Linked DNA regions of Phytohabitans houttuyneae. The protein of the gene in region 2 interacts with the protein of the main gene of each other region in a pairwise test. Links are inferred from orthologs where the notes say so. Each region holds a gene or a part of one and is shown on either strand. Other genes may lie near its edges. The genes, in order: aceE and nth.

Region 1 (15,523 bases), on a different replicon or contig from region 2:
CAGGGCCCAGAGGAGGTCGGGGTGCTCGTGCGCGCTGGCGCGTACCACGTCGCCGTCCGCCGTCACGACCTCGGCGGCGACGAGGCTGTCGAGGGCGAGGCCGTGCTTGCGTACCAGCCAGCCGATCCCACCACCCAGCATCAGCCCACCGACACCGACACTCGCGGTGTCGCCGGACGAGAGCGCGAGCCCGTGCGTGGCGAGCGCGGCGGCCACTTCCCGCCACCGGGCGCCGCTGCCGATCCGCACGAGGCCACGCGCGGCGTCCACGACCTCGACCGCGTCGATCGGCCCGAGGTCGATGACGACGCCGCCGGTGTTGGTGCCGAACCCGACGCCGTTGTGGCCGCCGCTGCGCACGGAGAGCACGAGGTCATGCTCGCGCGCGTACCGGATCGCCCGCCGCACGTCCGCGCCGTCGTGGCAGCGCACGATCACGGCCGGCTCGCCTTCGTGGACAAAGGTGCGCCGTAGCCGGTCGTAGGCCTCGTCACCGGGCCGGATGATGTCGCCGGTCAGCGCCGCATGGGTGTCGGTGCTCATTGCTCCTCCTCGGGTTGCTCTTCACCCGTTGGTCGGAGCCAGGAGCCACAGCTCTACACGGTTGTGGTCGCTTCTTTCGTCCCACGCTCGCCGCGTGCGGGGCGGCCACCACCGGAGCGTGGGAGAGCCGGTGATTGGTGGGTCCTCACCAGCGGCAGCTCCGATTACCGTGAGCTATGCCCCCGATTCCCACACGCGTGGGCGTGTATATAGACGGTTACAACCTCTACTACGGCGCCCGCGCGACGTGCGGCCGCGGGACGGCCGGGTGGCGGTGGCTGGACCTGCGGGTGCTGGCCACGTCGCTGGTCACCGCACAGCGGGCCTGGGCCGGCGCGGCGATCGACCGGATCGTGTACTGCACCGCGCGGATCGACGGCGCGACCAACCCGAGCGGCAACGCAGACCAGGAGGTCTATCTCAGGGCGCTTGTCGAGAGCAGGAGCGTCGACCTCGTCGAGTACGGCAACTATGTGGCGCGGGTAAAGCACGCCCCGCTCGCGACGAGAGGACCAGGCGGTGCACCGGTGGTGACAAGGCCGGAGTGGCCGATAAAGGTGCAATACCCGACGCCGATTGCCAACGGCGATGTCGCCTTCATGGTTTCTCACCTGCACCAGGAAGAGAAAGGTACGGACGTCAACATCGCCTCGCACATGTTGATGGATGTCCTCGAGGGGCGGGTGGACGGTGTCGTGGTTATATCCAATGACAGCGACCTGCGACTGCCCGTCCAGATCAGCCGGCAGCGGGTCCCGGTCGGGCATGTGAACCCGCGAAACACGCTCTTCGCCGGTGACCTGGCCGGCCTTCCGTCAGAGGGCGTCGGCAACCATTGGTGGCGCAAGCTGCGCCGGGACGACTTTTTCAGGCATCAGCTTCCCGACCTGGCGGGTACGTTCAGCAAACCGGTGGGGTGGTAACGGGGTCCCGTCGCGGCCGACTGTGGGCTAAGCTATTCGCATAACTCACCCGGCTCCTCTGGGGCCGGGTCTTTCTTTGCCCAAGTGGCGAAACGTGATGATGCAGGTGGGCGGCGGCCGAGTCAGATGAGGCGGGCCCGGGCGGCTTCGATCCGTGCGAGGGTCCGCTCCTTGCCCAGCACCACCAGTGACTCGAACAGGGGCAGTCCCACGCCGCGGCCGGTCACCGCCACCCGCACCGGGGCCTGGGCCTTGCCGAGCTTCAGGCCGCGGGCGGCGCCTACCTCCTCCAAGGCGGCCTTCAGCGACTCCGCGTCCCATGTGGGGAGCGCGTTGAAGGCGGCCGCCGCGGCGTCCAGGAGGTCGGCGGCGCCGTCCTTCATCGCCTTGGACCAGGCGGCCTCGTCGATCTCGGGTGAGGGTACGAAGAGGAAGTCCACGTTCGGGACGATCTCGCTGAGCACGGCGATGCGGGTCTGTGCCAGCGGCGCCACCGCGTCGAAGGCGGCCGGGTCGAAGTCTTCCGGGCGCCACGGGGGCGGGGGGATCGTCTCGGTGCCGGTGAGCCACGGCCGGCAGGCGGCGGCGAAGGCGGCCGGCTCGAGTGCGCGGATGTACTCGCCGTTGAAGGCGCGCAGCTTCTTCTCGTCGAAGAAGGCCGGCGACGGGTTTACCTCCTCGAGGCGAAACTCCTCCTCGATCACCGACCACGGCACGATCTCCCGGTTGCCGCTCGGGGCCCAGCCCAGCAGCATCAGGTAGTTGCGCATGGTGTCGGCGAGATAGCCCTCGTCGCGGTACGCCTCGAGCGCCACCTTGTCGCGGCGCTTGGAGAGCTTCTGGCGCTTTTCGTTGACGACGACGGGCACGTGTGCCCAGATCGGTGGCTTCACGCCAAGCGCGTCCCAGAGCAGCTGCTGCTTCGGGGTGTTGGACAGGTGCTCCTCGGCGCGGATGACGTGCGTGATGCCCATCGTCATGTCGTCGACCACGTTGGCCAGCAGGAACACGGGCGAACCGTCGGTGCGCGCGATGACAAAGTCTTCGAGCAGCTTGTTTTCCCAGGTGGGTTCGCCGCGGATGAGGTCGACCACGACGGTGTTGCCCTCGTCCGGGGTGCGGAAGCGCAGCGCACCCGCGGTCAGGCCGCGGTCGCGGCAGAAGCCGTCGTACCCCTGGTACTGCGAGCCGGTGCGGGCCTGCACGTCCTCGCGGGTGCAGTCGCAGAAGTACGCCCGGCCGGCCGCGTAGAGCTTGTCGGCGGCGGCCCGGTGCTCGCCGGCGTTGGCGGACTGGAAGTAGGGCCCCTCGTACGAGCCGCGCTCGATGCCGATCCAGTCGAGCGCGTTGAGGATGCCCTCGGTCCACTCGGGCCGGTTGCGCGCCGCGTCGGTGTCCTCGATCCGGAGGACGAACGCGCCGCCGTGCTGCCTCGCGTAGATCCAGTTCTGCAGCGCCGAACGGGCACCGCCGACGTGGAACATACCGGTGGGAGACGGGGCGAAGCGCACGCGTACGGTCACGGCACCGAGCGTATCCGCACCACGAAGACGCTGCCGAGGAGGGTGACGGCGGCGGTGAGCGCGTAGAGCGTGGGGTACCCGCCGAGGTGCACCACGATCGGCGCCGACATCGCCGGCCCGAGCACCTGGGGCGCGGAGTTGGCGATGTTGATGACGCCCAGGTCCTTGCCCCGGTCGGTGGCGCGGGGGAGCACCTGCGTGATCAGAGCCGCGTCGACGGCCAGGTAGACGCCGTAGCCGGCGCCGAGCAGCACCGCGGCCACGATGGCCGTGCTCCACAGCGGCCACACGGCGAGCAGCGTCGCGGCCACCGCCATGATCACGCCGGACCAGATGACGAAGATCTTGCGCCGGCCGGAGCGGTCGGAGAGGCGGCCGGACACGACCGCGGTCGCCATCATGCCCGCTGTGTAGATCAGGATCAGGATGAGCAGGCCGCCCTCCGGATCGTGGTACTTCACCCCGTCCTGCAGGAAGTACAGCAGGTAGAGGGTGCCGAGCGCGTTGCCGACCTGCACGAGGAAGCGGGTGCCCCAGGCCCAGGCGAAGTCGGGGTACCGGCGCGGGCTGATCCACATGCCGGACAGCAGCGGAACGCGCGGGCGGGCCGCGCGGGGCAGCGGGTCGTCCGGGGTGAACAGCGCGAACGGCAGGGCGAGGATCAGCACGGCCACGGCCACCGCGTAGTACCCCGCCTTGTTGTCGGTGAAGATCGCGGTGACCAGCACCGCGCCCACGACGAGGCCGAGCGACTGCGGTATCCCCACCCACCCCGACACGCCGCCGCGCTGGGCGACCGGCACCCGGTCGGGGATCGCGGCGGTGAGGGTCGCGAGGGCGGCGTTGAAGCACACCTGCGCGGCCACCCAGCACACGGCGACGCCGACGATCGTGCGCTGCTGGCCGAGCGTGACCAGCGACGCGGCGCCGAGCAGCGCGCTGGAGAAGGTCCACACGTGGCGCCGCCCGAGGTCGCGCCCGCCGAGCCGCAGCGAGGTGCGGTCGGAAAGCGCACCGGCCAGCGGGTTGGCGATGACGGCCGCGAGCGCGCCGAGCGCGGTCACCCAGCCGAACATCGCCTCCTTGTTGGCCGGGTCGATCAGCTCGACCTGGTTGGGCAGCAGCACCTGGATCGGCGTGAAGAACGCCATCCACACGCCGAGGTTGGCGCTGAAGATCAGTGCGATCCAACTCCGCCGCACCGGCACGGTGGGCTCGGCGAGCGCGGCGGGTACCTCGATCCCGGCCTTCATCTGGAGGCTCTGATGAGGTCCCGGTACCAGGCGTACGAGGTCTTGGGAGTGCGCACCTGCGTCTCGTAGTCGACGTGCACGAGGCCGAAGCGCTTGGTGTACCCCTCGGCCCACTCGAAGTTGTCGAGCAGGGACCAGACGAAGTAGCCGCGAACGTCCACACCGGACGCCATGGCCGCGCGCACCGCCGCGATGTGACCGTCCAGGTAGGCCACCCGCTCGGGGTCGTCGATCCCGTCGTACGCGCAGCCGCTCTCGGTCACGTGGATCGGCGGGAGCGCCTCGCCGTACTCCTCCTTGAGCGACACCAGCAGCTCCCGCAGCCCGTCGGGGACCACCGGCCAGCCGAACGCCGTCGTCGGATAGCCCTCAAGGGGTGCGAACTCGAACGGCAGCGGACTGTCCGCAGTGGACGGCGCGCGTATCCCCGTGGGGTTGTAGTAGTTGACACCCAGCGCGTCGAGCGGTGCCGCGATCGTGTCGAGGTCGCCGTCGCGCACCACCGAGGGGTCCATGCCCAGCTCCGGATAGCCCCGCCCGAAGAGCGGATCGGTGAAGAGACGGTTGTGCAGCGCGTGGTACGCCGCGGCCGCGGCGGCGTCCGCGTCACTCACCGGCCAGTCGGGTGGGTACCAAACGGGGGAGTAGTTGTTGGTGATGGCCACCGCGCCGGCGCCCCGTGCCCGCAGGGCCGCCACCGCGAGACCGTGACCGAGCAGCTGATGGTGGGCCACCGGCAGCGCACCGAAGAGGAGGGTCTGGCCGGGCGCGTGCTCCCGGTGGCGTAGCCGAGGGTCATGTGGATGAACGGCTCGTTGAGCGTGATCCAGAGCCGCACGCGGTCGCCGAGCGCGTCGGCCACCAGCCCGGCGTAGTCGGCGAACCGGAACGCCGTGTCGCGGCTCAGCCAGCCGCCCTTTTCTTCCAGCGCCTGGGGCAGGTCCCAGTGGAAGAGCGTGACGACCGGGTCGATCTCCTTGGCCAGCAGGGCGTCCACGAGGCGGTCGTAGAAGTCGACGCCGGCCGCGTTTGCCGGGCCGGTGCCGTCGGGCTGGATGCGCGGCCAGGCCACCGAGAAGCGGTACGCGTCGACGCCGAGCCCGGCCATCAGGTCGACGTCCTCCGGGTACCGGTGGAAGTGGTCGCACGCCACGTCGCCGGTGCCGCCGTCGGAGACCCGCCCCGGCTCGTGCGAGAACACGTCCCAGATGGACCGCCCGCGTCCACCCTCCGTGGCAGCGCCTTCGATCTGATAGGCCGCCGTCGATACACCCCAGGTAAAGGCCACCCGCGACCTCCTAGAACGCGAAAGATCCTCGCACTCTAGTCCGCGACGCTGACCTCCGGGAACCCCTTCGTCAGGGCCGAACGGACCGACCTACCCAACGGTACGAACGGGGTCACGGTCGCGTCGTCCCACACGCCGTCGATCCGGCCGTCGACCACCAGAGTCGGCGAAATCCACCCTTGCGGGCGGGAAACCTTGGCCTTGTTGGGCCCGCTCACCACCCGATCGATCTGGCGCAGGCTGCCCACCGTGTACGGGTCGAACGCGGGCAGCAGGTGCACGGACATCGGCCGCTTCCGCGCCACCTCGCCGGCCAGCTCGGCCGGCAGCGCGCCGCTCTCGACCTCGACGAGCTGGTCGGCCAGCCGGGCGAACGACTTCTTCGCCAGCGCCGGCTTCAGGTCGAACCACCGGGCGAACTCGTCCGCTGTCGACGGCCCGTACGTGCCGAGGTAGCCAAGGGTGAGCGCGTCGATCGCCGCCTCGGTCTCGACCTCTTCCCACCCGCCCAGCCAGGCGCGCGGCGCGACGAACGTGACGTTGCGCCCGCGTGGCGGCCCGAGCAGAGCAGCCCGCGGAACGCCAGCGGCTTGAGCACCGCCCGAAGCCCTGGATCAAGGGCTCGCGCAGGTCGTCGTGCCGGGTGGCCTTGACGATCGCGGTGGCCAGCTCCTCGCGGGTGAGCGGCTCACCGCCGAGCACGTCCGGCACGGCCGCGATGATGTCGGCCATCTGCTCGGCGGTCACCCCGTGGTAGCGCAGCCAGGAGCCGGTCGTCTCGCGGGTGCGGGTGGACATCGCGGCGACCCAGGTGGGCAGGTCGGCGGCGGGCAGCAGGTGCAGCGTGCCGCGCGCGGCCCAGGTCTTCACCAGCCGCCGCTTGTCCCACAGCTCCTTGTCGACGCTCGCCGCGGTGGCGCCGCCCTTCACCCGCAGGTCGAGCGCGGTCACCGCCGAGGCGGCGAGCTGGGCGTGCACGCCGCTGAGCCGCCGCGCCACCGCGACCGCATCCGTGCCGCGGGTGGCGCCCAGAAACTGCCGCTCGATGCGCCACCGGAGTATCTGTTCCCACGTCAACGGCATGTAACCACAATAAGGGGTTACCAATACGCGCGGAACACGGAGCGGTCCACGGCGGCCCGCCAGCCGGGGTCGCCGGCGTCGGTGCGCAGCGCGGTGAGCGCCGCGATCGCGCCTTCGACGAGGTCGGGCCAGTCGGGCGGGGCACCAGCCGCGCCTTTCTGCATCAGGAACGCGAGACCGGCCGAGTTGCTGACCGCCCAGCCGGCCCGGCGGGGCGCGCGGTGGCCAGCGTCGCCGCCCTGGTCGCTGACCAGGCGGACGTTGAACGGGTAGCCGACCTCGCCGCCGGGCTTGGTCACGGCGATGTGCGCGCTGGCCGGCTCGGCGCCGAAGATGTCGCGAAGGAACGAGGGCGCGGGCGCCTCGAGGACGACCTCGACCCCGTCGCCGTACTCCCCGGGGTCGCCGGTGGCGGCGACCCCGCGGATGAGCTCGACCACGACCGACGGCTCCCGCCGGTCGAAGATCACCCATTCCATGCGGCTCACGCGATCAAGCATGGCCGCATGGAACAAGGCTGTGGGGTCAGCTGTCGCCGCCGGTCTCGCCGACCGGGGCGGCGTTGACGTCGTCGATCGCGTACTTCTTGGCCGCCTCGGCCGGCACCGCGGCCGGGATCTCCCCGCGGACGGCGAGCTGGCGCAGCGTGGCAACCGCGATCGACTCGGCGTCGACGTGGAAGTGCCGGCGCAGCGCGTGCCGCGTGTCGGAGAGGCCGAACCCGTCCGTGCCGAGCGAGGTGTAGTCGCCGGGCACCCACCGGGCGATCAGGTCCGGCACCGCCCGCATCCAGTCGCTGACCGCGACGACCGGTCCGGCCGCCTCCGCCAGCTTGGACTTGATGTACGGCGTACGCGCCGGGCTGCCCGGGTGCAGCAGGTTGTACTCCTCGGCCTTGACCGCGTCGCGGCGCAGCTCGGTCCAGGAGGTCACCGACCACACGTCGGCCGCCACGCCCCAGTCCTGCGCGAGCAGCTGCTGGGCCTTGAGCGCCCACTGCATGCCCGTGCCGGAGGCGAGGATCTGCGCCTTCGGGCCGTCGACGCTGGGCGCCGGCGAGTACCGGTAGATGCCCCGCTTGACGCCCTCGACGTCGAGGTTTTCCGGCTCGACCGGCTGCAGGATCGGCTCGTTGTAGATGGTCAGGTAGTAGAAGACCGCCTCGGACTGCTCGCCGTACATCCGGTGGAGGCCGTCCTCGACGATGTGCGCGATCTCGAAGGCGAACGCCGGGTCGTACGCCACGACGGCCGGGTTGGTCGCCGCGATCAGGTGCGAGTGGCCGTCTTCGTGCTGCAGGCCCTCACCGTTGAGCGTGGTGCGCCCGGCCGTGGCGCCGAGCACGAAGCCCCTCGCCATCTGGTCGGCCGCCGCCCAGAACCCGTCGCCGGTGCGCTGGAAGCCGAACATCGAGTAGAAGATGTACAGCGGGATCATCGGCTCGCCGTGCGTGGCGTACGCCGTACCGGCGGCGGTGAACGACGCCACCGAACCGGCCTCGTTGATGCCCTCGTGCAGGATCTGCCCGGCCGTCGCCTCCTTGTACGACAGGAAGAGCTCGCGGTCGACGGACGTGTACTTCTGCCCGTGCGGCGAGTAGATCTTCTGCGTCGGGAAGAGCGAGTCCATGCCGAACGTGCGCGCCTCGTCCGGGATGATCGGCACCCACCGCCGGCCGAAGTCCTTGTCCTTCATCAGGTCCTTGAGTAGGCGGACGAAGGCCATTGTGGTGGCCACCTTCTGCTTGCCCGAACCGCGCTTGACGTCGGCGAACCGCTCCGCCCCCGGGATCTGCAGCGGGATCGTGGTGGTGCGCCGGGACGGCAGGTACCCGCCGAGCTGCTCGCGCCGCTCCCGCAGGTACTGCACCTCGTCGGACTTCTCACCCGGGTGGAAGTAGGGGGGCAGGTAGGGGTTGGACTCCAGGGCGGAGTCGGGGATGTCGAGGTAGAGGCGGTCGCGGAACGACTTCAGGTCGTCGAGCGTCAGCTTCTTCATCTGGTGGGTCGCGTTGCGCCCCTCGAAGTGCGAGCCGAGCGTCCAGCCCTTGATCGTCTTGGCGAGGATCACGGTCGGCTGGCCGGTGTGCTCGATCGCCGCCTTGTACGCCCCGAAGAGCTTGCGGTAGTCGTGGCCGCCGCGCTTGAGGTTCCAGATCTCCTCGTCGCTCATGTGCTCGACCATCTTGCGGGTGCGGGGGTCGCGCCCGAAGAAGTGCTCGCGGACGAAGGCGCCGGACTCGGCCTTGTACGTCTGGTAGTCGCCGTCGGGCGTGGTGTTCATGAGGTTGACCAGCGCGCCGTCGGTGTCGGCGGCGAGCAGCGGGTCCCACTCGCGACCCCAGATGACCTTGATGACGTTCCACCCGGCGCCGCGGAAGAACGCCTCGAGCTCCTGAATGATCTTGCCGTTGCCCCGCACCGGGCCGTCGAGGCGCTGCAGGTTGCAGTTGATCACAAAGGTGAGGTTGTCGAGCTCTTCGCGCGCGGCCAGCCCGATCGCGCCGAGCGACTCCACCTCGTCCATCTCACCGTCGCCGAGGAACGCCCATACGTGCTGGTCGGACGTGTCCTTGATGCCCCGGTGGTGCAGGTACCGGTTGAACCGGGCCTGGTAGATCGCGTTCAGCGGGCCGAGACCCATGGAGACGGTCGGAAACTCCCAGAAGTCCGGCATCAGCCGGGGGTGCGGGTAGCTGGGCAGGCCGCCGCCCGGCCCGGCGTGGGAGAGCTCCTGGCGGAACCCGTCGAGCCGGTCCTCGCCCAGGCGCCCCTCGAGGAACGCGCGCGCGTACATGCCGGGGGAGGCGTGGCCCTGGAAGAAGATGTGGTCTCCGCCACCCGGGTGGCTCTTGCCGCGGAAGAAGTGGTTCATGCCGACCTCGTAGAGCGAGGCGGCACTCGCGTACGTCGAGATGTGCCCGCCGACGCCGATCTCCGGGCGCTGGGCGCGGTGCACGAGCATCGCGGCGTTCCACCGGATGTACGCCCGGATGCGCCGCTCGACGAACTCGTCGCCGGGGAACCAGGGCTCCTGCTCCGGCGGGATCGTGTTGATGTAGTCGGTCGTGGTCAGGGGTGGGACCCCGACCTGGCGCTCCCGGGCGCGTTCGAGCAGGCTCAGCATGACGTAGCGGGCGCGTTTGGCACCTCGCTCGTCAATGACCGCGTCGAGCGACTCGATCCACTCGCGGGTCTCCTCGGGATCGATATCGAGAAGCTGGCTCGGCAGGCCATCGCTGATCACCGGGCGCTTGCGTTCGGTAGCCACCAGCGCTCCCTCTGCTTTGTGTGATGGGTCTCTGTAGCCTTCCATCCTGCCTTGTGCACCGGCCTCCGTCACGCCTGGTGGACCCCTACGCGACGCTCGACACATGTACCAGGGGGTAACAAAGCGTCAACCTGGGAGGAAGGAAAACCGCACCTGGCGGCTGGGGTTGTCGCCGTTGGTGTCGACCAGGCAGATCGACTGCCAGGTGCCCAGCGCGATACGCCCGTCGATCACCGGCAGGGAGGCGTAGGGGGCGACGAAGGCCGGCAGCACGTGGTCCCGGCCGTGACCCCTGGCGCCGTGCCGGTGCCGCCAGCGGTCGTCGGCGGGGAGCACCGCGTCGAGGGCGGTCAGCAGGTCGTCGTCCGAGCCGGCGCCGGTCTCGATGATCGCCACGCCGGCGGTGGCGTGCGGCACGAAGACGTGCAGGAGCCCGTCGCCCTCCCCGCTCACGAAGTCGGCCGCCTGGCCCGTGATGTCCCGTACGGTGGCGCGCCCGCCCGTCTTCACCGTGATCACCTCTGTGCGCATGCCGCCAGTATGGTTTGACGCGTGAACCCAGTGGTGCTTGACGCCCCGATCGTGGCGGTGACGGTGTACCCGGACCGGGCCCGAGTGACCCGCCGCGGCAAGCTGCGGCTGCCCGCCGGCCCCGGCACGGTCCACATCGGACCACTACCGCTCGGGCTGCACCGCGACTCGGTCCGGGTCGGCGGGCACGGCCCGGCCACCGTGCTCGGCGTCGACGTGGTCGTCCACCACCAGGCCCGCGCGACCGACGCGACAGTCGCCGAGGTCGAGGAGGCCCGCCGGGCGGTCACCGCCGAGCTGGCCGAGCTCGCCGACGCCGACGCGGTCGAGGCGCAGCGGGCCGACTTCCTGTCGACGCTCGCCCAGCGGGCCGGCTCGACGTACGCGCGGGCGGTCGCCGCAGGCGAGTCCGACCCGGCTGCTGTCGCCGGGTTCGCCGACTCGATCGCCGAGCAGCTCACCGCGGGCAAGGCCCGCCAGCGCGACCTCGCCCGCCGCGCGGAGGAGGCCCGCGACCGCAAGGCCGCGCTCGACCGGCGGTACAAGGAGCTGGTCGGCCGCCGCGGGCCGGACCAGCTGGTCGCCGCCGTGGGCCTGCAGGTCTCGGCCGGCGGCGCGGCCGCGGAGGACGTCGAGCTTGAGCTGTCGTACGTGGTGGACGGTGCCGGCTGGGAGTCCACATACGACGTGCGCCTCGCCGACGACCGGCTGGCCGTCACCTGGTTCGGGCTGGTCACCCAGCACACCGGTGAAGACTGGCCGGAGTGCGAGCTGGTGCTCTCGACGGCGCGGCCGGCGACGACCACGACCGTGCCGGACCTCGACCCGTGGTACCTCGACCGCATCCGCCCGCTCCCGGTCGCGCGGGCGGTGGCGGCCACCCGGAGCCGGGAGATGATGCGCGCCGGCGGCCCGCCGATCCCGCCGCCCGCACCGGCTGCCGCCGCGGCCGGGTACGCGGCGGACAGCGTCGCGCCCGACGAGATGCTCCTGCTGGAGGAGAGCACCGGCGTGGTGGAGCAGGGGGTCGCCGCCGCGACGTACCGCCCGGAGCACGCGGTCGCGGTCCCCGCCGACGGCACCGCGCACCGGGCCACCGTGGCCGTGCTCGACCTCGGCGCCGAGCTTGACTACGTGACCGCGCCGGCCAGCTCGCCCGACGCGCACCTGCGCGCCACCGCGGTCAACAGCTCCGCGCACACGCTGCTGCCCGGCCCCGCCTCGGTCTTCCACGGCGCCGACTTCGTGGGCACCACCCGGCTGGAGACCTGGGCGCCGGGCGAGGAGGTCGAGCTTGCCCTCGGCCTCGACGACCGGATCCGGGTGGAACGCAAGCTGACCCGGCGCACCGCCACCAAGGCCGCGCTCGGCTCGACCCGGCGTCGCGAGGTGGAGTACCGGACCACGGTCGCCAACCACACGCCGCGCCCGGCCAAGGTCACGGTGCTGGACCAGATCCCGGTCTCCCGCGACGAGGGGATCACGGTGCGCGCCTTCAAGGTCGACCCCAACCCCGTCGACCGCACCGACCTGGGCGTGCTCAGCTGGAAGCTGGAGCTGGCCCCGGGCGAGACCAAGGAGGTCCACATGGGCCTGCGCGTGGAGCTCGCCCGTGGCGTGGAGATGTCCGGCTGGCGAGAGTAGCCACCCCCACCTCCGAGGGACGTGTATTCGGGCCCCGCGAAGGTGGGTAGTAGTCGTTCATGCGCCGGTGGATGTGGTTCAACGCCCTCTCCCTGGTGATGTTCGGGGCGTTTCTCGTGTTCATCGTGTTACAGAGCGTCTTCGGGTGGCACGTGCGGAACGAGGAGCTGACCCAGTACGGCCACGCCGCCGACAGCTACTGGGCGTACCTGCAGAGCGGGCACTTCGTCGAGGCCGTGTTCGAAAACTGGGAGTCCGAGTTCCTCCAGATGGGCTCGTACGTGCTGCTCACCGCGTACCTCGTCCAGCGCGGCTCGCCCGAGTCCAAGCAGCTTGACGAGGATGACCGGGCCGAGGACTACCCCGAGAAGGCGGGTCCACACTCGCCGTGGCCGGCGCGGCAGCACGGTGTGGCGAACGTGCTCTACCGCAACAGCCTGTCCATCGCGCTGCTCGGGCTATTCGTCGTCTCCTTCGTCATCCACCTGCTCGGCGGCACTGCCGAATACAACGAGCAGCAGGCGCTGGAGAGCGGCGCGGCGCCGATCAGCGCGGCCACGTTCCTCACCACGAGCGACTTCTGGTTTCAGTCGATGCAGAACTGGCAGAGCGAGTTTCTGGCCGTCGGCTGCCTGATCGTGCTCAGCATCTTCCTGCGGCAGCACGGGTCGCCGCAGTCCAAGCCGGTGGTCAAGTCACACGCGCACACCGGCGAGTAGCCGCTGCAGCTCGCGCGGGGTGTGTCCCAGGTGGGCCCGCACGGTCCGGGTGAGGTGCGCCTGGTCGGCAAAACCAAGATCAAAAGCCAGCGCGGCAAGGCTCGTCTCACCCTGCTCGAGCCGGTCCAGCGCCGCGCCGACACGGACCCGGTTGCGGTACCGGGTGAGCGGCGCGCCCACCACCGCATGGAACGCACGGCTGAGCCGGTACGGCGACACGCCCACCAGCCGGGCCAGCGGCACAAGCCCGCGCGCCTCCGGATGGCCGGCACGGATCGCCTCGCGGGCCCGCTCGACCGCCGTCCGGTCACCGCCGTCCGCTGCCCGATCCGGCGCGCTGTCGAGCAGCTGGACCAGCCGCTCGGCGACCGCGAAGTCGGGGTCGTCGCCGTGAGCGGCCCGCCACAGCAGGCGGTGCGCGAGGTCGAGCCGCGCGTCCACGTAGATCGGGCCGGCCGTGCCCTGCCACAGGTCGGCGCCGAGGCGGATGGAGGTGCACTCGTCCCCGCCGTACGGGTGGGCGAAGTGTTCCTCGTCCCCGGTGACGTGGCGTAGCCCATCGTGCGGTCGGCGAGCACCTCGCCACCCCGGCCGCGGCGGCGGAAGCCACCCGAGCGCACGAGCACCACCCCGAACTCCGGCACCGGCTCCGGCGGCGACCACCGCGCGTGGTCGTCGCGGCAGGCCACCGCGCGGACGGTGAAGTCCGGGCGGTCCACCAGCAGCCGGGTGGCGCGCATGGGCCCAGCCTATGCCGGTGCCGGCCGGCAAGAATGTTCAAGACCGGCCCCGCCCGCGCCGCGCACAGTTGCCGCCGTGACCACCGTGACCGCCCGGCCGCGCGCCGGGACGATGCTCGCCGTCCTGCTCACCGGCCAGGCCATGGCGTCGATGGACAACTCCATCGTGGCGGTCGCCGCTCCCGCCATCCGGGCCGACCTCGGGGGGAGCGGGGCGGTGCAGCAGCTCGTGCTGGCCGGGTACACGCTGGCGTTCGCCGTGCTGGTGGTCACCGGCGCCCGGATCGGCTCGCGGTACGGGTACCAGCGAGTGTTTCTGCTTGGTCTGGCGGGTTTCACCGTGACCTCGCTGGCGTGCGGCCTCGCCCCCGGTGCCGCGTTTCTCGTCGCCGCCCGGATCGCGCAGGGCGCCGCCGCGGCCATCATGACGCCGCAGGTGCTGTCGCTGATCCAGGTCCGCTTCGAGGGCGCGGCGCGGGCGCGGGCCATCGGCCTGTACTCGATGATTCTCGCGCTCGGCGTCGCGGCCGGCCAGATCGTCGGCGGCCTTGTGGTGAGCCTCGACATGGGTGGGCTGTCGTGGCGGCCGGCGTTCCTCGTCAACGTGCCGATCGGCCTCGTCCTGCTGGTGGTCGGCCCGCGCCTGCTGCCCGCCGGCACGCCGGTGCCCGCCCGCCTCGACCTGACCGGCGTGTGGCTGCTCTCCGCCGCGATGGTCGGCGTGGTACTGCCGCTGGTGCTCGGCCGCGAGCAGGGCTGGCCCGCGTGGGCGTGGGCCCTGCCGCTCGGCGGGGGAGTCGCGCTGCTCGCGGCCTTCGTTCGGCACGAGCGGCGGGTGGGCGCGCCGCTTGTCGACCTCACGGTGCTGGCCACCCGCCCGGTGCGGCTCGGACTGCTCGCCTGCTGCGCGGTGATGGGGTGCTATGCGGCGTTCCTGTTCGCGCTGACGCTGCACCTGCAGGACACGCTGGGCTTCAGCGCGCTGGCCGCCGGGCTTGCCTTCGTGCCGTACGCGACCGGCTTCGCGACGAGCAGCCTGCTGGCCCGGCGGCTGCCCGCGCGGGTGGTGTCGGTGACCGGCCCGCTGGCCTTCGCGGCGGCGGTGCTGGCGGTGGCGGGCATCGGGCAGAGCGGCTGGCCGTGGGGCCTGGGCAGCGCGCTGCTGCTGGTGGGCGGCGCCGGCCACGCGGCCGGCTTCACACCGCTTGTCACCCGCATCTCGCCGCTGATCCGCCCCGACCAGGCCGCCTCGTTTTCCGCGATGGTCTCCACCGGCGCCCTGCTGGCGAGCGTGCTCGGCGTGGCCGCACTCGGCGCCGTCTACCTGGGGACGGGCTCGTTTGCGCTGGTCGCGGTCCTGATCGCCGTCCTGCTGTGCGGCGGGGCGGCGAGCGCCTCCCGCGTGTAGCGCCGCATTATGCGGCACCCCCGGCTGGCGGCGGCCACTTCGAGGGTTCCGAGCCGACACGCGGTGTCCGCCCTCACCCTCATGCTCATGTACGCATCCACGCATCCGTGGCGGTCCGCCGCCGTGAGCCTTTTCGGGGCGGCCGGCCTCGCACTGGCGATCGGCCTGGGCACGGCCATGGACACGGGCGCGCCAGCGCTCAACCTCGCGTCAGACGCCGCAGCGATGCCGTCAGCGAAGCCGCTGACCGCGGAGCCGGCATCCACCGAGCTGGATGTGCCCGCCGCCGACGGCGTCCGCGTCCCGGCTTCGTCACCTTCTGATCCGTCACCTGTTGATCCTTCACCTTCTGATCTGGCGCTTTCCGATCCGGCGCTTTTCGGTCCAACCGCGCCCGCGTCGTCGCCGTCCTCACCTTCGCCGTCGCCGTCGCTGTCCGAGCCGTCGCTGTCCGAGCCGTCGCTGTCCGAGCCGTCGCTGTCCGAGCCATCGACGGCCGAGCCGTCCACGGACGAGCCGTCCACGGCCGAGCCGGTCTCACCGGCGGGGGCGGCGCCTGAGGAGGCGGAGCCGGCCTCACCGGCGGGGGCGGCGCCCG
Region 2 (15,049 bases):
CTGATGGAGCTGTTCAACCAGCCCATTCCCGACCTGCCAGGCGTGCCCGCCGCGCTGATGGAGGTGCTGCGGCGCGGCATGGCAAACGAGCCGGAGTCCCGCCCGTCGGCCGAGCAGCTGCGCGACATGCTGACCGGGGTGTCGCTGAGCGAGCCGCCGCCCCCGTCGACACCCCGCGGCGTGTACGTGTCCCGCTCGTACGCCCCGCCGGTGCCCACCTCGCCCGCCCCGCCGGCTCCGGCATCGCCCGGCCCCTCGTCGGCCAGCCCCGCGTACCCCGTCTCGCCCGGCATCGGCTTCCCGCCCAGCAGCGGCGCCCCGTCCGGGCCGGGTGCCGGCGGTCGGCCGCCCAACCCCCTGCGCGCGCCCGGTTTCGTGCCGGCACACGACAACACCCCGACGGTCGGCACCGGCCGCCGCCGCAACATGGGCTGGATCCTCGGCGGTGTCGCCGCATTCGCCCTGCTCCTGGTCGTGGGCACCAGCGCTTGGTACATGGCCAACCGCCCGGACCCCACGCCGAGCCCCACCGCGATCATCTCGACGACCGCCGCTCCGCTCCCGTCGTTCGTCCTCGGGGCGCTGCCCGGCTGCATGCTGCCCCTCGAAGGCGGCCGCTGCCCCGCTGAGCTCGAGTGCTACGGCGCGGCGGACGCCGGCGGCCCGGGGATCCGGGCGGAGCGCGTCGACTGCAACGGCCGGCACACCTGGGAGGCGTACGCGGTCGGCGACCTGCCCGCCGGAGCCGACCCGGCCGGCGTTGCGGACGAGCCGGCGGTCGAGGCGCTCTGCACCGAGGGCACGTTCATGCGCACGACGCTGCTGCTGTCCACGCAGGGCTGGCAGTTCGAGGTGCTGCGACCCGACGGTGACCGCACCTTCCGCTGCCTGGCCGGCAAGGGCCGCGACGCCCTGCAGGGCCCGACGCTGGCGCGGTGAGCGGGGACCGTTGATGGTTCGACTGCCGCGCCGGCGCGCGTTCGAGATGCTGCCTTGGCTGCCCACGGTCGCCGGTGTGGTGATCCTCGTCGGCCTGCTGGTCTTCGCGCTCGTCAGCCTGCGTCCGGACCGGGAGGAGCGGGCGCTGCCGCCGGCCCCGGCCGCGACGCCCCCGTTTCTGGCCGGACCGAGCGTGCCGGACGCGAGCCCTTCGCCGACGATCGGGGCCACAAACGCCTCACCGACGATCGAGGCGACGCTCGCCTCACCGCGGCGCCCGACGCCTTCCCCGTCCCGCTCCCGGGCGGCCGAGTCTCCGGCCCGGCGACCTCCGGCCCCCGAGCTGACCGGGCGCTACCGCACCTTGCAGACCTTCGACGGCGGCTTCATCGGCGAGGTGCTGGTGACCAACTCGACCACCACCGCTCGTACGTGGACGGTACGGCTGCGCTTCCCGTCGACGATCGGCCCGATGCGCACCTTCTGGGTGGAGAGCGCGCCGCAGGCGACCCTCAAGCAGGAGGGTGAGGTGTTCGCCTTCACCGGCAGCGCCCCGGTGGGTGGCAGGTCGTCGGTCGCGCTCCGCTTCCAGTTCGACCGCTCGAGCGCGGTGACGACGCCCCTGTCTTGCGAGGTCAACGGCACCGCCTGCGCGTAGTCAGTACGACTTGGGCTGGGCGAGGACGTGCTGGGCGACGAAGTTCAGGATCATCTCGCGGCTGACCGGAGCTATCCGGCCGGCGCGTACGGCGCCCAGCAGCGTGGCCACGCCGTACTCCGTCGTCATGCCGTTGCCGCCGTGGACCTGGATGGCCGTGTCCACCGCGAGTGCCGCGGCGTCGGCGGCCGCGTACTTGGCCATGTTGGCCGCCACCCCGGCCTCCACGTCGCGGCCGGCGTCGTAGAGCGCGGCCGCCTTGGCGATCATGAGGCGGGCGAGCTCCACCTGGACCGCCGCGTGCGCGAGCGGGTGGGCCACGCCCTGGTGGGCGCCGATCGGGCGGCCCCACACCTGGCGCGTGGCGGTGTAGGAAGACGCGCGGCTGAGGGCGTACCGCGCGGTGCCGGCGGCCATCGCCGCCACGGTGATGCGCTCCGGGTTGAGGCCGGAGAAGAGGGCGGGCAGGCCGGCCTCGACGCCGCCGATCAGGGCGCCGGCCGGCACGCGGACGTCGTCCAGGTAGAGCAGCCACTGGTTTTCCGGCGACACGATCTCCATGTCCAGTTTGGACGAGGTGAGCCCCGGCGCGTCGACCGGCACAAGGAAGAGCGCGGGCTGCAGCCGGTCGCCGGCCGAGACGCGGGCCACCACCAGCACGTACGCGGCCTCGTCGACCCCCGAGATGAAGCACTTGCGGCCGGAGATCAGCCAGTCGTCGCCGTCGCGGCGGGCGGTCGTGGCGAGGCGGTGGGCGTTGGAGCCGGCCTCCGGCTCGGTGATCGCGAAGGCCACCTTGAGTGACCCGTCCGCGAAGCCGGGCAGGTAGGCGGACCGCTGGTCGGGCGTGCCGTGCTTGGCGACCACCGTGGCCGCGATGGCCGGCGAGACCACGAGCAGCAGCAGCGGGCAGCCGGCCGCGGCCAGCTCCTCGCAGACGATGGCCAGCTCGGTGATGCCGCCGCCCCCGCCGCCGTACTCCTCGGGGACGTTGACGCCCAGATAGCCGAGCTTGCCCGCCTCCGACCACAGCTCGGTGGTATGACCGCCGGACTTGGCCTTGGCCACGAAGTACTCGTGGCCGTAGCGGCGGCCGAGGGCCGCGACCGCGTCGCGGAGATCGGATTGTTGAGGGGTGAGTTCGAACATGACACCTACTCCGGGGTGAGGACCGCCAGCACCGCTCCGGTGTCGACCTGTGCGCCCGCACTCACCGGCACCGACGCGACAACGCCGGCCGCCGGAGCGTGTACGGGGTGTTCCAGTTTCATCGCTTCGAGCGTCATCAGCAGCTCGCCCGCCCCCACGCGCTGGCCGGGCGTGACCAGTACGCGGCTTACCGCGCCGGGCAGCGGGGCGACCAGCGAGCCCTCGGCCAGCTCGGGCTCCGGCAAAGGGAAGCGGGGCAACTCGGTGAGGGCGACCGAGCCCTCGGCGCTGTCTACATAGGAGACGTTGCCCACCCGGTCCACGTCGAGTGAGAGGCGGATGCCGTTGACGTCGAGGATCACGCGGTCCGGCGTGGCCGACACCAGCGCGACCGGCGGGTGGTCGTCGGTGACCGGCGGGTGGCCGAGGCCGGCGAGGTCGAGTTCTTCGGGGTCGACCGCGCGCACCCACCAGTTCGCCAGCTCACCGGTCCGGTCCAGGCGGTAGCCGACCTCGACCGGCCCGGCCGGTCCGTCGTACACCGCGGTCTGCGAGCCGGACGGCACGTTGCGCCACCCGGACGGGAGCGAGCGCAGCACGGCGGCCGAGGCGCGGCGCGCGGCGGACTCGGCGAGCGCGGCGGCGAGGCAGGAGACCCGTACCGCGTCCACAGAGGACAGCAGCGGCGCGAAGACCTCCTGGTGCCGGTCGAGGAAGCCGGTGTCGATGTCACCCGACTGGAACGTGGGGTGGCGCAGCACGCGTACCAGCAGGTCGCGGTTTGTCACCACGCCGTGGATGCGGGAGCGGGTGAGGGCCGACGCGAGCAGCCGGGCCGCCTCGTGGCGCGTGGGCGCCCAGGCGATCAGCTTGGCCAGCATCGAGTCGTAGTGGACGCCGACCACCGAGCCGTCCCGTACCCCGGAGTCGAGCCGCAGCCCCGGCTGCACCAGCGGGCGGAACTCGGCCGCCACCTCCGGCACGCGCAGGCGGTGCAGGGTGCCCGTGGAGGGAAGCCAGGCGTAGGCGGGGTCTTCGGCGCAGAGCCGTACCTCGATCGCGTGGCCCCGGATCGGCGCCGCGCCGCCCATCGGCAGCGGCAGGCCCTCGGCGACGAGCAGCTGGAGCTGCACCAGGTCGAAGCCGGAGACGCACTCGGTGACCGCGTGCTCCACCTGGAGGCGGGTGTTCATCTCCAGGAAGTAGAACTCGCCGGTCGGCGCGAGCAGGAACTCGACGGTGCCGGCCCCCACGTACCCCACCGCGCGGGCGGCCGACACGGCGGCGGCGCACAGCTCCTCGCGCATCGCGGGCGTGACGGCCGGCGACGGCGTCTCCTCGATGATCTTCTGGTGCCGCCGCTGGATCGAGCACTCCCGCTCGCCGAACGGGATGATGTTGCCGTGCGTGTCCGCGAAGATCTGCACCTCGACGTGGCGTGAGCGGTCCACGTACCGCTCCAGGAAGACGGTCCCGTCGCCGAACGCGCTGGCCGCCTCCCGCCGCGCCGACGCGACCGCGTCGCCCAGCGACTCGGCGTCGCGCACGATCCGCATGCCCCGGCCGCCGCCGCCCGCGGACGCCTTGACCAGCACCGGAAACTCGGTGACCTGGTCGGGGTCGAGGTAGGTGGGGAGCATCGGGACGCCGGCGTCGGCGAGCAACGTCTTGGCCTCGATCTTCGAGCCCATCACCTTGATGACCTTGGCTGGCGGGCCGACCCAGGTTAGGCCCGCGTCGGCCACGGCCGCCGCGAACTCCGCGTTCTCCGCGAGAAACCCATAGCCCGGGTGTACCGCGTCCGCGCCGGTCTTGCGCGCCGCCGCCACGAGCAGATCGCCGCGCAGGTACGTGGCCGTGGGCGCGTTGCCCGGCAGGTGCACGGCGTAGTCCGCCTCGGCCACGTGCGGCGAGTCGGCGTCACCGTCGGAGTAGACGGCGACCGTCTCGATGCCGATCAGCCGGCAGGTCGCGAAGATGCGCCGCGCGATCTCGCCGCGGTTGGCGACCAACAGTCGTCGAATCACGGGCACCTCACATCCGGAAGACGCCGAAGCCTTCGGCGCCCTTGATCGGTCCACTGTGGATCGCGGAGAGGCTGAGCCCCAGCACGGTCCGGGTGTCGCGCGGGTCGATCACGCCGTCGTCGTACAGCCGGCCGGAGAGGAACAGCGCGGCCGACTCCGACTCGATCTGCCGCTCGGCCATCATGCGCATGGCCTTGTCGGAGTCCTCGTCGTACGGCTGTCCCTTCGCCTCGGCCGCCTGCCGCGCCACGATCGACAGCACGCCGGCGAGCTGCGCCGGGCCCATCACGGCGGACTTGGCGTTCGGCCAGCTGAAGAGGAAGCGCGGCTCGTACGCCCGGCCGCACATGCCGTAGTTGCCGGCGCCGTACGAGGCGCCGAGGTTGACGGTCACGTGCGGGACGGTCGAGTTGGCGACCGCGTTGATCATCAGGGCGCCGTGCTTGATGATGCCGCGCTGCTCGTACTCCGTACCGACCATGTAGCCGGTCGTGTTCTGCAGGAACAGCAGCGGAGTGTCGGAGGCGTTGGCGAGCTGGATGAACTGCGCCGCCTTCTGCGCCTCGTCGGAGAAGAGCACGCCGCGCGCGTTGGCGAGTACGCCGACGGGGTAGCCGTGCAGGTCACCCCAACCGGTGACGAGCGCCGTGCCGTACGCCGGCTTGAACTCGTCGAACTCGCTGCCGTCGAGCACCCGGGCGAGCACCTCGCGCGGGTCGAAGGGCACCTTGAGGTCGGCGCTGGCCACCGCGAGGAGGTCGTCGACGTCGTGTTTCGGCGGCGTAGCGATCCGCGGGGCGGGTCCGGCCTTGCGCCAGTTCAGCCGCCGGACACACTGGCGGGCCAGGCGGATGCCGTCGCGCTCGTCCTCGGCCACGAAGTCGGCGAGGCCGGAACGGGTCGCGTGCATCGCCGCGCCGCCCAGCGACTCGTCATCGGTGATCTCGCCGGTGGCCATGCGGACCAGCGGCGGGCCGGCGAGGAAGACCTTGGCCTGGTTGCGCACCATGATCGTGTAGTCGGACATGCCCGGCACGTACGCACCGCCGGCGGTCGCGTTGCCGAAGACCACGCTCAGCGTGGGTATGCGCGCGGCGGAGAGCCGGGTCAGATCGCGGAAGACCTGGCCGCCCGGTATGAAGATCTCCGCCTGGCTGGGCAGGTCGGCACCGCCCGACTCGACCAGATTGATCATCGGGAGGCGGTTGGCCAGCGCGATCTCACCGGCCCGGCGGGTCTTCTTCAGCGTGTACGGGTTGACCGCGCCGCCGCGTACCGTCGGGTCGTTCGCGATGATCACGCACTCGACGCCCTCGACCACGCCGATGCCGGTCACCACGCTCGCGCCGGTCGGAAAGTCGGTGCCCCACGCGGCCACCGGCGACAGCTCCAGGAATGGCGCGTCCTGGTCGAGCAGCAGCTCGATCCGCTCGCGGGGGAGCAGCTTGCCACGCGCATGGTGGCGGGTCACGTACTTCTCGCCACCGCCGCCCCGCGCCGCCTCCAACGCCGCATCCAGCTCCGCGAGCCGCTCCAGCATGGCGCTGCGGTTTTCCAGGTACGACGGGTTGCGCGGGTCGATGGCGGTGTCCAGGACGGCCATGGCTCAGACCCCCATCTGCTTCGCGATCTCACAACTGATCCCGGTCGTGCCTGCCCGGCCGCACGCCGCGACGGCAATGTCCACGGGGCGCCAGCCGTCGCGTCGCGGGTCTGCGGCGCGGCGGCCGGCTTCGGAACCGCAGTCCGTCGCCATCGCCACTCCCGTAACGAGCGGCTCACCCGACGCGACACGGATAGCTTTCACGGCGCCTCTCGTATCCGCGCGCGCAACCGCTCTCCCAGCGCTTTCCCTTGTGGATCAAGCCAATCCCGCCGGCCGAGCACCCCGCGGATCACGAAATTGAGCGCCCACAGGTTGGGCATTTCGTACCGCTCGACCAGGTAATCCGCGACCTCAGGCAGCAGCAACGCCAACCGTTCAGCGGAAAGCCACGAGACAAGCGCGGCGTAATCCTCATCCGACCGCACCCACACCCCGACATTCGCGTCCAGCCCCTTGTCCCCCGAACGAGCCCCAACCCGCGCAACCCGCCCTCGCAGTTGATCAGGGAGTTGGTGGGCGTGTCCCACGGCGTGTCCATCCACGAAGTCCCTGATCAACGGGGAGGTGTGTGTGGGTGGGGGAATCTCGGCGCGGGTGCCGTCGGGGTGGATGGCCCAGTGCGCCGGCTGGGGGATCGAGGCCGTGGTGAAGAGCGGGCTGGGGGTGGCGTCCGCCGGTGGCGTGGTCAGCGTGCAGCCGGGGTAGGACGCCAGGGCGAGCTCCACCGCGGCGGCGGAGAAGGCGCGGCCGGCGCGCTTCGGGTCCGGGTCGTGGATCGCCACCTGCAGGAGGGCGCCGTCATCCGTCCCCAGCTGGGTGAACGTGAGACCCTCCTTGCCGACCGCACCCTCCAGCTGGGCACGGACCAGGGCGGCCTTGGCGTCGAGGTCGAGGCCGGTCAGGACGAACGTCATCGCGTTGCGGTGGCCGTCGATGCCGGCGACGCCGACCTTGAGGGTAGGTGGTGGGGGCGTGCCGCGAGTGCCGGTGACCCGCACCCGGTCCTGTCCCTCCTGAGCCAGCCGCACGGTGTCGAGGTGGGTCACCACGTCCGGGCCGGGATAGGCGGGCGCGGCGATCTCGTAAAGCAGCTGTGCCGTCACCGTCTCCACAGTGACCGCGCCACCCGTGCCGGGGTGCTTTGTGATCACCGACGAGCCGTCGGCGTTCACCTCGGCGATCGGAAAGCCGGGGCGCCGCCCGCCGTCGGGCAGCTCGGTGAAGAAGCTGAAGTTGCCGCCGGTCGCCTGCGCCCCGCACTCCAGCACGTGGCCGGCCACCGTCGCGCCGGCCAGCGCGTCGAGGTCGTCGCGGCTCCAGCCGAAGTGGGCGATTGCCGGCCCCACCACCAGCGAGGCGTCGGTGACCCGGCCGGTGACCACGACGTCGGCGCCCGCGGTGAGGCAGGAGGCGATGCCGAAGGCGCCGAGGTAGGCGTTGGCGGCGAGCGCGCCCGGGCTCTGCTGGTCGAGCGCGTCGCCCTCGACGTACCCGATGGTGGTGGAGAGGCCGAGCCGGGCGGCGAGCGACTGGAGCGCGGCGGCCAGTCCGGCCGGGTTGAGTCCGCCGGCGTTGGTCACGATGCGGACGCCGCGGTCGGCGGCCAGGCCGAGGCACTCCTCCATCTGCCGCAGGAACGTGCGGGCGTAGCCCAGCGACGGGTCCTTGAGGCGGTCACGGGCGAGGATCAGCATGGTCAGCTCGGCCAGGTAGTCGCCGGTGAGCACGTCGAGCGGGCCGTCTTCGAGCATCTCCCGCCAGGCGGCCGCGCGGTCGCCGTAGAAGCCGGAGGCGTTGCCGATGCGGATCATGACCGGGCGCCGGTGGGCTCGCGGCCGGCACCGGGCGGCCCGGCGAAGGCCTGCGCGATGTCCAGCCACTCGTCGGCCACCGACCCTGTCGCCACCAGCGCCAGGTCGGCACGGTGCCGCCGCTGCGTGACCAGCAGGCAGAAGTCGAGCGCCGGCCCGACGACGCGGTCGGTCGCCTCGTCCGGCCCGTACTCCCAGAGGCCGGAAGGCCCCACCAGCTCCACCCGGACCGGCGCCGTGGGCAGGTCGCGGCCGTTGACGAGGAAGCTGTGCCCGAGGGTACGGAAGCCGAGGTGGGCGATGTGCCGAAGCCGGTCGGTAGGGGCGCGGCGGTGGCCGAGGGTGTCCGCCACGTCCTGGCCGTGGGCCCAGGTCTCCATGATCCGCGCGGTGGCCATCGAGGCGCGCGACATCGACGTCCCGTACCACGGGAGCTTGGCGCTCGGCGGTGCGGCGGCGAGCGCCGAGGCGAGGGCGGCACGCCCGGTCCGCCACCGCTCGAGCAGCTCGGGCGGCGGGGCCAGGAAGCTTTCGGTCCCCCGGTCCACGAAGTGCTCCGGATCCTCGAACGCGGTGTTGAGCCCGGCGTAAAAGGCGTCGCGATCCGTGGCGGCCAGCGTCGCCATGTGGTCGGTCCAGGCGAGGTGCGCGATCTGATGCGCGATCGTCCAGCCTTCCGCCGGGGTCAGCCGCGCCCAGTGCGCCGCCGGCAGCGAGCCGACCCTGGCGTCGAGGTCGGCCGACTCGGCTTCGAGGTCGCTCAGGAGTCCGGCGAGGATGGACATGCGTGCCTCCGCGTCACAGAAGGGTGGCCAACTGCCGCTTCCAGGCGGCGAGCAGCGCCGCGCGCCGCGCGGTGTCGTCGGAGAGCAGGTTTGCCACGCCGAGCCCGCGGAGCAGGTCGAGGGTGGCCTGCACGGCCTCGCGCACGCCCGGGGTGCGCTCGTCGGCACCGAGCAGCTCGACGGTCAGCCGGTGCATCTCCCGGCCGACCCGCGCCTCCAGCGGGACAAGTGCCGCGCGCAGCTCAGCGTCGGTGCGGGCGGCGATCCACACCTCCAGCGCGGCCACATAGAGCGGCCCGGTGAACGCCGCCGCCAGCATGTCGACCACCCCGTCGAGCCGCTGCGGGCCCGGTGGCAGGGAGGCAGCCTCGTTGCGGATCTCCTCGGCGCGGCGCTCGGCGAGGTGCTCGACGGCGGCCATGACGAGCGATGCCTTGGTCGGGTAGTGGTGCAGCTGCGCGCCGCGCGACACGCCCGCCATCGAGGCGACGACAGTGGTGGTCGTGCCCGACCAGCCGCGCTCGACGAGGCAGTCGACGGTCGCTTCGAGAAGGCGGGCCTGGGTGGCGCGACTGCGCTCCTGCTGCGGCATGCGTACCGGCACCCCCACAGCGTGCCCTCCGGCAAACAAACAGTCAAGCCTGCTTGTTTTGGAGCTGTTCAACCTTGAGCGTGGGATCGCTCAAGGTTTCGCTACACGCGGGCGCGACGGGCCAGGCGCTCCGGGTCGAGGATGATCACGCTCTTGCCGTCGAGCCGCAGCCAGCCGCGGGAGGCGAAGTCGGCGAGTGCCTTGTTGACCGTCTCGCGGGAGGCGCCGACAAGCTGGGCCAGCTCTTCCTGGGTCAGGTCGTGGGTCACCCGCAGCACGCCGCCGTCGCGGGTGCCGAAGCGGCCGGCCATCTGGAGCAGGTTTTTCGCCACCCGGCCGGGCACGTCGGTGAAGATCAGGTCGGCCAGCGCGTCGTTGGTCCGGCGCAGGCGCCGCGCCAGCACGCGCAGCAGCTGCTCGGCGATCTCCGGCCGGTTGTTGAGCCAGGGACGCAGGGCCTGCTTGCGCAGCCGGGCCAGGCGCGTGTCGGTGACCGCGGTCGCCGTGGCCGTGCGCGGACCCGGGTCGAAGAGCGACAGCTCGCCGAGCATGTCGGACGGGCCCATGACCGAGATGAGGTTTTGCCGGCCGTCGGCCGCGCGCCGGCCGAGCTTGATCTTGCCGGACAGCACGATGTAGAGGCTGTCGCCGGGCTCGCCCTCGTTGAACACGACCTCACCCTTGCGGGTCTCGATCGTCTCCATCTCCTTGGCGAGTGCTTCCGCCGCCTCCGGGTCGACGCCCTGGAAGATCCCGCTGCGGGCCAACACCTCATCCATCGCCGCACCTCCGCCTGCGCATATCTCCACTCGCCGGCGCACTCGCCGGCGTGTTACGCGCGCAGTAAGTCTAGGCGCACCAGGGCGGGGACCGGGCGTGCACCCCCGGAATGTTGATCGGCGAGCCGTAGAGTGCGATGGATGTCCCCGGAGCCGACGCTGACCGCCCGCCACGAGGACGGGCTGGAGATACCCCTGCTGGTGTGGCGGCTGGCCGAGCCGCTGCTGGCCATCTCGTCCGCCGCGCTGGGCGGCGGGATCGGCGTCCGCCACTGGGTCGTCAACGCGACCGTGCCGATGTCGTACCGCCGCGACGACCCGGACGTCCACCTGACCGAGCTCGCCGCGCGCGAAGGGCTCGACGGGCCGGGCATCGGCCTGCTCACGGGCGTCGACGTCGCCGAGGTCGTGTCCGCCGAGGATGGCGGGGTCCGTGCGTGGGCCACGGTCGGGCTCGGCGACCCGATCTGGGCGGCCGCCCCGCCCGCCGACGCGCCGGCCGCGCCCGGCACGGTCAACATCGTCGTGCGCGTGCCCGTCCGCCTCTCTGTCGCCGCACTGGTCAACGCCGCCGCCACGGCCACCGAGGCGAAGGCGCAGGCGCTGTGGGACCTCGGCCTCCCCGCCACGGGTACCTCGACCGACACCATCTCGATCCTGTGCGTGGCCGATGGACCCGAGGCGGCGTACGGCGGCCCGCGCTCGGAGTGGGGCGCGCCGCTCGCGCGGGCGGTGCACGCGGCCGTGCGAAAGGGAGGCGGCACCGGTCAGGGGTCCGGAATGCCCTGGTCAGACCGGCTTCTGTAGGTCGTCCGGGGTGGCGCGGGGAAGGTAAGGTCGCGGGGCGATGCCCCCTCGACAGCAGTCCACCGGTCCCGGCCAGCAGCGGCGAAGCAGTGCCCTGCGGCCGGCCGCCGTCGTGCTCGCGGTCGCGGTCATGCTGCTCGGCGGCGGTGTGCTCGCCCTCGCCGCCACCCGCGAGTCGCCGGCCGCCCCGCAGTGGCGCGACAGCGCGCTCGCCGAGCCCTCGGGCCGGGCGGCCGCGCCGCCCTCCGGCGAGCCCGCCCCGCGCACCATCTCCATGTCGGCGACCGGCGACATCATCATGGGCAACGCGCCCGGCCGGCTCCCGCCGAACGGCGGGGAGGGCTTCTTCACGGCGGTGCGCGAGGCGCTCAAGGCCGACCTCGTGATGGGCAACCTCGAGGAGCCGATCACCGACGACACCGGCACCGGCAAGTGCGGCCCGACGTCGAAAAACTGCTTCCAGTACCGGGTGCCGCCGTCATACGCCGGGCACCTGAAGGACGCCGGGTTCGAGCTGCTCAACCAGGCCAACAACCACGGGCACGACTACGGGCCGGCGGGCTACCGCAACACGCAGCGGGCGCTGGAGGACGTGGGGCTGAAGCACACCGGCGCGCCCGACCAGATCACCGTGATGGACGTCGAGGGTGTGCGGGTGGCCGTGGCCGGCTTCTCCTCGTACCCGTGGTCCAACCCGCTTGTCGACGTCGAAGCGGCCGCCGAGGTGGTGGAAAAGGCGGCCGGCCTGGCCGACATCGTGGTCGTGCAGGTGCACATGGGCGCCGAGGGCGCGGCCATGACGCACGTAAAGCCGGGCACCGAGATCTACCTCGGCGAAAACCGGGGCGATCCGATCAAGTTCGGGCGTGCGATGGTCGACGCGGGCGCCGACCTGATCGTGGGACACGGGCCGCACGTGCTGCGGGCGATGGAGTTCTACAAGGGCCGTCTCATCGCGTACAGCCTGGGCAACTTCGCCGGTGGCGCCGGCACGCTCAACAAGAGCGGCGTGCTGGGGTTGGGCGGCGTGCTCAAGGTCTCGCTGGAGGCCGACGGCGGCTGGGGCGGCGGTCAGCTCATCTCGACGTACCTCGACTCCGGTGGCAAGCCGGCCATCGACGACGAGCACCGGGGCGCGGCCGCGGTGAAGCGACTCAGCAAATCGGACTTCCCGTCCACCGGTGCGACCCTTGACACGACCGGAAAGATCACTGCGCCCGGGGCCGCCTGAGCTGTCGGTGGTCCGGCGTAGGCTTCGCGCGTGGCCCGTTCTGAGAGTGACCTTTCGCGCAAGCGCCGCGCGCGCAAGATGGGGCGGATCCTGGAGGAGACCCACCCCGACGCACACTGCGAGCTCAACCACGAGGGTCCCCTCCAGCTAGCCGTGGCGACGATCCTCTCCGCGCAGACCACCGACCAGCGGGTCAACGAGGTCACGCCAAAGCTGTTCGCCCGCTACACCACCGCCGCGGAGTATGCGGCGGCCGACCGCGCCGAGCTTGAGGAGCTGCTCAAGCCGACCGGCTTCTTCCGCAACAAGACCGACTCGCTGATGAAGCTGGGACAGGCGCTTGTCGAGCGGCACGGTGGCGAGGTCCCCGGCTCACTCGACGAGCTGGTCAAGCTCCCCGGCATCGGGCGCAAGACGGCAAACGTCATCCTCGGCAACGCGTTCGACGTCCCAGGCATCACCGTCGACACGCACTTCCAGCGGCTCGTGCGGCGGTGGGAGTGGACCGAGGAGAGCGACCCCGTCAAGATCGAGCACGCGATCGGCGCGCTCTTCGACAAGCGCGACTGGACGATGCTCTCCCACCGCGTGATCTTCCACGGCCGCCGGGTCTGCCACGCCCGCAAGCCGGCCTGTGGAGCGTGCACGCTTGCCAAGCTCTGCCCGTCCTTCGGCACCGGTCCCACCGAGGCGGCGGCCGCGGCCAAGCTGCTCAAGGGCCCCCGCGCCCGCGAGCTCGCCGTCGCCGCCGGCGTCGACCCTGACCTGGTCCCGGCCAATGCGATGGTGGCCACGGACGCACCGTGATTCGATCTTTGCGGGTGGCGGCCGCGGTGCTCGTGCTGGCCGTTGCCGGATGTGATGGGTCCGACGGCTCGGCGCCGGCGGCTGAGCCCTCGCCACCTTTCGCCGACTGCGCCGGGCTGACCGCACCCCCGCCCTCAGCCGCGCCGGTCGCCCTGACGGGCGAGGGCGGGCCGCTGCCCGAGGTGGCGCTGCCGTGCTTCACCGGCGGGCAGGACATGGTGGTGAGCGCGATCCGCGGCCCGGCCATCGTCAACCTGTGGGGCTCGTGGTGCGGGCCCTGCCGCGAGGAGCTGCCCGCGTTCCAGCGCTTCGCCGAGCGGGCCGCCGGCAAGGTCACGGTCGTGGGGGTGGACACCCGCGACTCCCGGTCGGCGGCGAGCAGCCTGGCCGCGGACCTCGGCGTGACGTACCCCAACCTTTTCGACCCGTCCGAGCAGCTGCGCGCCAAGCTCGGCGTGACCGCGCTCCCGGCCACCCTGTTCGTCGACCGCGACGGGCGGGTGCGCCATCTCTACAACTCGACCGCGCTCGACGACGCCACCCTCGCGACGCTGGCCGCGAGGCACCTCGGGGTGACGCTGCCGTGAGTGGGGCAAACGGGGCGCCCTCCTGGCTGGCGCCGCTGCTCGACCGGCTCGGCACGGCCCGGGTCGAAGACTTCACGCGGCTGCCCACCCCCGAGGAGGGCGGCCGTGCCAGCGCCGTGCTCGTGCTCCTGGGAGAGCAGGGTGGCGAGCCCGACGTGCTGATGCTCCAGCGGGCCGAGACGATGCGCAACCACGCCGGCCAGCCGGCCTTTCCCGGCGGGGCGAGCGACCCCGAGGACGCCGACGCCGCCGCAACCGCGCTGCGCGAGGCGGACGAGGAGGTGGGCCTCCACCCGGAGAGCGTCACGGTGCTCGCCCAGCTGCCTCCCCTGTGGATCCCGGTCAGCGACTTCGTGGTGACCCCGGTGCTGGCCTGGTGGCACGCTCCGCACGAGGTGCACCCGCGCGAGCCGGCCGAGGTGGCGCGGGTGGCCCGGCTGCCGGTGGCCGAGCTCGTCGACCCGGACAACCGGCTCATGATCCGGCACCCCAGCGGCTGGGTGGGGCCCGCGTTCCGCGTCCGGGGCATGCTCGTGTGGGGCTTCACCGGCGGCGTCCTGTCGGTGTTGCTGGACATGGGGGGCTGGGCCCGCCCGTGGCCACGGGACCGTGTCGCCGACCTTCCGAGGCCCGCGCCGCAGCCGACCCCGTCCGCGGGCGACGAGGTGGGCTGACGCCGCGAGTCGCGCTCGGCGGTGGCCGGCCCCCGTACCCTTGACGGGTGTCCGCCATCGATGTCGCTCTTGTCCTACTTATGGTGTTGTTCGCGATCAGTGGATACCGACAGGGCTTCGTCATTGGGGCACTGTCCTTCGCCGGCTTCTTCGGCGGGGCGCTGATCGGTCTGCAGCTCGGCCCGCTGGTGGCCCGGCAGTTCGCGGACGACGCCGTGCGCGTCGTCGTGTCACTGATCGCCATCTTCGGGCTCGCGGTGCTGGGGCAGGCGCTGGCCGGGTGGGTGGGCACACACCTGCGGCACGCCATCACCAGCCAGACGGGGCGCAGGCTGGACGACGCGGGCGGAGCGCTCGTCTCGGTGCTCGCGGTGCTGGTGGTCGCCTGGCTCGTGGCGGTGCCGCTCGGCTCGTCGTCGCTGCCGTGGCTGGCAAGTTCGGTGCGAAACAGCGCGCTCCTCGACGGCGTCAACCGCGTGATGCCACAGCAGGCCCAGGCGCTGTCCGACGCCCTGCGCAACACGGTGGACACCCGTGGCTTCCCCGAGGTCTTCGGCAACCTGGCACCCACCCGCGCCCGCGAGGTGGCCGCACCCG

Evidence for each region.
Region 1: the proteins of nth (region 2) and aceE interact in binary tests that used the Escherichia coli proteins (3 or more experiments, as listed by UniProt). The link is inferred for Phytohabitans houttuyneae from one-to-one orthologs.

Annotation. Positions count from the first base shown.
Region 1 is NZ_BLPF01000004.1:1,016,808-1,032,330, forward strand. The notes cover bases 6,939-10,196. They hold aceE (pyruvate dehydrogenase (acetyl-transferring), homodimeric type), read right to left. Parts: upstream 9,884-10,196; coding sequence 7,139-9,883; downstream 6,939-7,138. Other genes in these bases: Phou_RS46790 (hypothetical protein), read right to left, coding at 6,939-7,101; Phou_RS46800 (YjbQ family protein), read right to left, coding at 10,010-10,196. In the rest of the region: Phou_RS46750 (FAD-binding oxidoreductase), read right to left, coding at 1-543; Phou_RS46755 (NYN domain-containing protein), read left to right, coding at 747-1,466; gltX (glutamate--tRNA ligase), read right to left, coding at 1,589-2,989; Phou_RS46765 (MFS transporter), read right to left, coding at 2,986-4,242; more of Phou_RS46790, read right to left, coding at 6,631-6,938; more of Phou_RS46800, read right to left, coding at 10,197-10,414; Phou_RS46805 (DUF4139 domain-containing protein), read left to right, coding at 10,436-12,058; Phou_RS46810 (DUF6766 family protein), read left to right, coding at 12,118-12,777; Phou_RS46815 (helix-turn-helix domain-containing protein), read right to left, coding at 12,754-13,440; Phou_RS46820 (MFS transporter), read left to right, coding at 13,594-14,925; Phou_RS46825 (hypothetical protein), read left to right, coding at 15,013-15,523. UniProt on the Escherichia coli protein: Component of the pyruvate dehydrogenase (PDH) complex, that catalyzes the overall conversion of pyruvate to acetyl-CoA and CO(2).
Region 2 is NZ_BLPF01000001.1:4,519,270-4,534,318, forward strand. Bases 11,519-14,302 are described here. They hold nth (endonuclease III), read left to right. Parts: upstream 11,519-12,414; coding sequence 12,415-13,191; downstream 13,192-14,302. Other genes in these bases: Phou_RS20935 (CapA family protein), read left to right, coding at 11,519-12,384; Phou_RS20945 (TlpA family protein disulfide reductase), read left to right, coding at 13,191-13,778; Phou_RS20950 (NUDIX hydrolase), read left to right, coding at 13,775-14,302. Outside these bases: Phou_RS20885 (serine/threonine-protein kinase), read left to right, coding at 1-939; Phou_RS20890 (cellulose binding domain-containing protein), read left to right, coding at 953-1,597; Phou_RS20895 (acyl-CoA dehydrogenase family protein), read right to left, coding at 1,598-2,746; Phou_RS20900 (ATP-binding protein), read right to left, coding at 2,752-4,773; Phou_RS20905 (acyl-CoA carboxylase subunit beta), read right to left, coding at 4,781-6,376; Phou_RS20910 (acyclic terpene utilization AtuA family protein), read right to left, coding at 6,577-8,190; Phou_RS20915 (TIGR03084 family metal-binding protein), read right to left, coding at 8,187-8,975; Phou_RS20920 (TetR/AcrR family transcriptional regulator), read right to left, coding at 8,989-9,567; Phou_RS20925 (Crp/Fnr family transcriptional regulator), read right to left, coding at 9,669-10,346; Phou_RS20930 (adenosylcobinamide amidohydrolase), read left to right, coding at 10,488-11,153; more of Phou_RS20935, read left to right, coding at 11,284-11,518; more of Phou_RS20950, read left to right, coding at 14,303-14,452; Phou_RS20955 (MarP family serine protease), read left to right, coding at 14,500-15,049. UniProt on the Escherichia coli protein: DNA repair enzyme that has both DNA N-glycosylase activity and AP-lyase activity. The DNA N-glycosylase activity releases various damaged pyrimidines from DNA by cleaving the N-glycosidic bond, leaving an AP (apurinic/apyrimidinic) site.